One region of the Rhizobium sp. AG855 genome, then DNA from elsewhere that is predicted to be linked to it. Evidence: riboswitches for the same ligand, from Rfam matches in the RefSeq annotation. Region 1 holds a riboswitch; the other holds the start of a gene.
What was found. Region 1 has a riboswitch for S-adenosylmethionine ahead of DFO46_RS15620 (O-succinylhomoserine sulfhydrylase). Riboswitches for the same ligand answer to the same signal wherever they lie in the genome.
Positions count from the first base shown of each region.

Region 2: another riboswitch for S-adenosylmethionine. It lies ahead of metA (homoserine O-succinyltransferase); the one in region 1 lies ahead of DFO46_RS15620 (O-succinylhomoserine sulfhydrylase).

Region 1 covers NZ_RAQG01000003.1:3,172,906-3,175,104, forward strand. The annotation lists gene DFO46_RS15615 (2'-deoxycytidine 5'-triphosphate deaminase) at 1-651, opposite strand, end outside; SAM riboswitch at 725-803, shown strand; gene DFO46_RS15620 (O-succinylhomoserine sulfhydrylase) at 853-2,031, shown strand.
Region 2 covers NZ_RAQG01000004.1:170,199-172,397, forward strand. The annotation lists gene DFO46_RS17650 (LysR family transcriptional regulator) at 1-700, shown strand, start outside; SAM riboswitch at 766-843, shown strand; gene metA (homoserine O-succinyltransferase) at 936-1,865, shown strand; gene DFO46_RS17660 (VWA domain-containing protein) at 1,957-2,199, shown strand, end outside.

The DNA.
Region 1 (2,199 bases):
CTTGCCGCGATAGCCGATCAGGCCTTGCGGGCCTGATCCCTTCAGGTCGATGGACAGCGCAATGCCGCCGCCCGAGACGTTCGGCATGTCGCTTGCGACCAGGGTCTCTGTCTTGTGCAGATCGACCAGTTCCGTTTCACCCAGCAGTGCATGGCCAACCCGGAAGCGGATCTGCGACAGGCGCGAACCTCGGCGCACGATGATCGGGAAGGTGCGCGGGGAGATTTCGAGATAGAGCTGGCCCTTGTAACCGGCCGGCACCTTGTCGAATTCCTGGGCGTAATCGACCATCACGCGGGTGAAGATGTCGAGGCGGCCGGTCGAGCTTTTGGGGTTCGCAGAGGCGGAGATCTCGGCCGGCAGGTCGAGGCTTTCCATCAGCGGCACGATATAGACGCAGCCGGTCTCAAGCACCGCCCCGTTTTCGAGATCGATCTCGTGCAGGGTCAGCCGTTCCAGCTTCTCGGCCACCGTGTGGCCCCGGCCTGGCATGAAGCTCGCGCGCACGCGGATTGCCTTGCCGCCCAACCGCAGGTCCAGGCTCGCCGGCTGGATCTGGTCGTGGTCGAGCATGGCTTCGCTGATGAGCTGGCCCTCACCGAACAAGGCGCCGATGGCACGGTCCGCCAGAATGCCGGGTTTACTGGTCATTTTCTCTATCCTGTTTGGGCTCGACAAAACCAAAGCCCGCCAATTGACGCAAGGGCCGCGAAGGCGTAAGGCAGCCTTATCCCGTGGTGATTTGGCCGGTCGGCTTGCAGCCACGTTAAACAAGTGGCTAAATAGACCGGGTTACTTGTAAACCGGTCCGTTTTTCGCGACCGGTTTTTTTGTGTTCGAAAAGGCAACGGCATGAGCAAGAACTGGCGCCCGGCAACCCAACTCGTGCATGGCGGCACGTTGCGGTCTCCCTTCGGCGAAACCTCCGAAGCAATCTTCCTGACCCAGGGTTTCGTTTATGAAAACTCGGAAGCGGCAGAAGCCCGCTTCAAGGGCGAGAACGACGGCTATATCTACGCCCGTTACGGCAGCCCGACCAACGACATGTTCGAAAAGCGCATGTGCCTGCTGGAAGGTGCCGAGGATGCCCGCGCCATGGCGTCGGGCATGGCCGCCGTTGCCGCAGCTGTTCTCTGCCGGGTGAAGGCCGGCGATCATATCGTTGCCGCCCGCGCCCTGTTCGGCTCCTGTCGCTATGTCGTCGAGACGCTCGCGCCGCGCTACGGCGTCGAATGCACGCTGGTTGATGGCCGCGACCTTACCAACTGGGAAGCCGCCATCCGGCCGAACACCAAGGTCATGTTCCTCGAAAGCCCGACGAACCCGACGCTTGAGGTGGTCGACATCGCCGGTGTCGCCAAGCTCGCCAACCAGGTCGGCGCCAAGCTGATCGTCGACAACGTGTTTGCGACCCCGCTCTTCCAGAAGCCGCTGGAACTCGGCGCCCATGTCGTCGTCTATTCCGCGACCAAACATATCGACGGCCAGGGCCGCTGCCTCGGCGGCGTCGTTCTGTCGTCCAAGGAATGGATCGACGAGAACCTGCACGATTATTTCCGCCACACCGGCCCGGCCATGTCGCCGTTCAATGCCTGGACGCTTCTGAAGGGCATCGAAACGCTGCCGCTGCGCGTCAAGCAGCAGACGGCGAATGCCGCCGCGATCGCCGATATGCTCGCCGAGCAGACGGCCGTTGCCAAGGTGATCTATCCCGGTCGCAAGGACCATCCGCAGGCCGATATCATCGCCAAGCAGATGACCGGCGGCTCGACGCTGGTCTGCTTCGAGCTGAAGGGCGGCAAGGATGCGGCCTTCAAGCTGCAGAACGCGCTCGAAGTGATCAAGATCTCCAACAATCTCGGCGACGCGAAGAGCCTGATCACCCATCCGGCAACGACGACGCACAAGAACCTCACCGACGAGGCGCGTGCGGAACTCGGGATCTCCGGTGGGACCGTGCGCCTGTCCTGCGGCATCGAAGACACTGACGACCTGCTGGAAGATTTTGCCAAGGCCCTGAAAGGGCTCTGATTTTACCGCAGAAATGCATCAAATCCAAAAATATTCAGCCGCAGCCCATGCTGCGGCTGGTCAATCGGCCTTGACGCACACAGTTGCGTCGTTATCCCATGCCATGGTCACAAACATCTTGCCGGTGCGTCTTGCCGGCGTCGATGTTTCATGTCGTCATGAACGCAG
Region 2 (2,199 bases), on a different contig from region 1:
GGAGAGCTTCCGGGTCGGAAAGAGCGGCGTGGTGCGTGTGGGTGGAAGCCCCTTCTTCATGGACTCGCTCATTGCAGGCATGTGCGCGGAGTTCCAGGCCACCCATCCGGATGTGCGGATCGATCAGTCCTACGGTTACTTCCCTGACCTGCGCGCTGCCCTCAAATCGGACCAGATCGATCTTGCCATTTGTCCGATCGATATCTTGGATGAAGGTTCGGGCCTCGCCTTTCAGCAGATCCTGCCCGGTCGCAACGTGATTGCCTGCCGAGTGACGCATCCGCTCCTCCTCAAACGTCGGCTGCAACCTTCGCATCTTCTCGACTATGCCTGGGTGGCCCCGCCACCCGGCAGCCCGTTGCTTGCGGATCTCAGGGCCCTGCTCCTCTCCTTTGGAGCGACGGAGATCCGGATCCGTTATTCGGGCGGTTCGCTCGCCAGCGTGGTCAACTATCTGAAGGCCGCCGATGCGTTGACCGTCATGCCGCACAGCGTTGTCTTTGCCCAGCGCAAGGAAAAGGCGATCACGGTATTGCCGATCAACATTCCGCATCCTGACAGGGCGCTTGCCATCCTGCGCCGTGTTGATGCAGCTCGCTCGCCTGCCGTCGAGCAGTTTGCAAGCTTCGTTCGATCCAGCTTCAACGACCTGAAGCACCTCATCAAGAGACACGAGGAAGCTGTAGTGTGGGGGAACTGATCCTGCGGGGTAGCTATGCTTCCGACCTTGCCCATTGATTCGCGCCGGAGACGGGCGTAAAGAAAATCCTGTTCCGTGGTGATTTGGCCGGCCGGCTTGCAGCCACGTAAAATAAGTCGCTAAAGGGCCGAGGCGAGTTCGAAGACTTTCCGAGGACCGGTGGCGATATGGAAGCTGCCGGTATTTTTGTTTCCGCGGTCCTCGAACCGCCGTGACAAGGAAAGTCGAGAGTAAGATGCCGATCAGGATCCCCGATACGTTGCCCGCTTTTGAAACCCTCGTGCATGAGGGCGTGCGGGTCATGACCGAAACCGTGGCCGTTCGCCAGGACATTCGCCCGTTGCAGATCGGCCTGCTCAACCTCATGCCTAACAAGATCAAGACCGAGGTGCAGTTCGCCCGGTTGATCGGCGCATCACCGCTGCAGGTGGAGCTGACGCTGGTCCGTGTCGGCGGTCACAAGGCCAAGAACACGCCGGAAGAACATCTCCTCTCTTTCTACCAGACCTGGGACGAGGTGAAGGATCGCAAGTTCGATGGCTTCATCATCACCGGCGCACCGGTCGAGACGCTGCCCTTCGAGGAGGTCACCTACTGGCAGGAACTCGAGGATATCCTCAACTGGACCGAGACCAACGTGCATTCGACCATGAACGTCTGTTGGGGCGGCATGGCCGCGATCTACCACTTCCACAGGGTGCCGAAGCATCCGTTGAAGGAAAAAGCGTTTGGCGTCTATCGCCATCGCAATCTCGCTCCGTCATCGGTCTACCTCAATGGCTTCTCAGACGACTTCCAAGTGCCGGTGTCGCGTTGGACAGAAGTCCGCCGGGCGGATATCGAGAGGGTGCCGGATCTGACAATTTTGCTCGAATCAGACGAGATGGGCGTCTGCCTGGTCCAGGAGAAGCGGGCAAACCGCCTCTACATGTTCAACCATGTCGAATACGACTCGACCTCGCTGGGTGACGAATATTTCCGTGACAAATCGGCCGGTGTTCCCATCAAGTTGCCTCACAACTACTTCCCGCACAATGACGACACGTTGACACCGCTCAACCGCTGGCGTGGGCACGCACATCTGCTGTTCGGTAACTGGATCAACGAGATCTATCAGATGACACCTTATGATCTGAACGAGATCGGGAACGATCTGAAGCGCTGACCGTCGGGGTGAGATGCTAGGATTTTGTCGGGACAGGCGGCCTCCTGTGTGACAGGATGCCGCCACCTCTGAACCGAGCCAAACCTGTCAGATGTTCCTGTCGTTTTTTCTGCGCCTGAAAGAAGAGAAGGTTCCCGTGACCCTGCGGGAATATCTCACCCTGCTGGAAGGTCTTCAGGCGGGCGTCGTCGATTTCGACACAGAGGGCTTCTACTATCTGGCCCGAACCACGCTGGTGAAGGACGAGCGCTTCATCGATCGCTTCGACCGGGTGTTTTCCGCGATCTTCGCCGGCGTTCTGGGCGAGGCCGGCACAGAAGGCGCCGATCAGCAT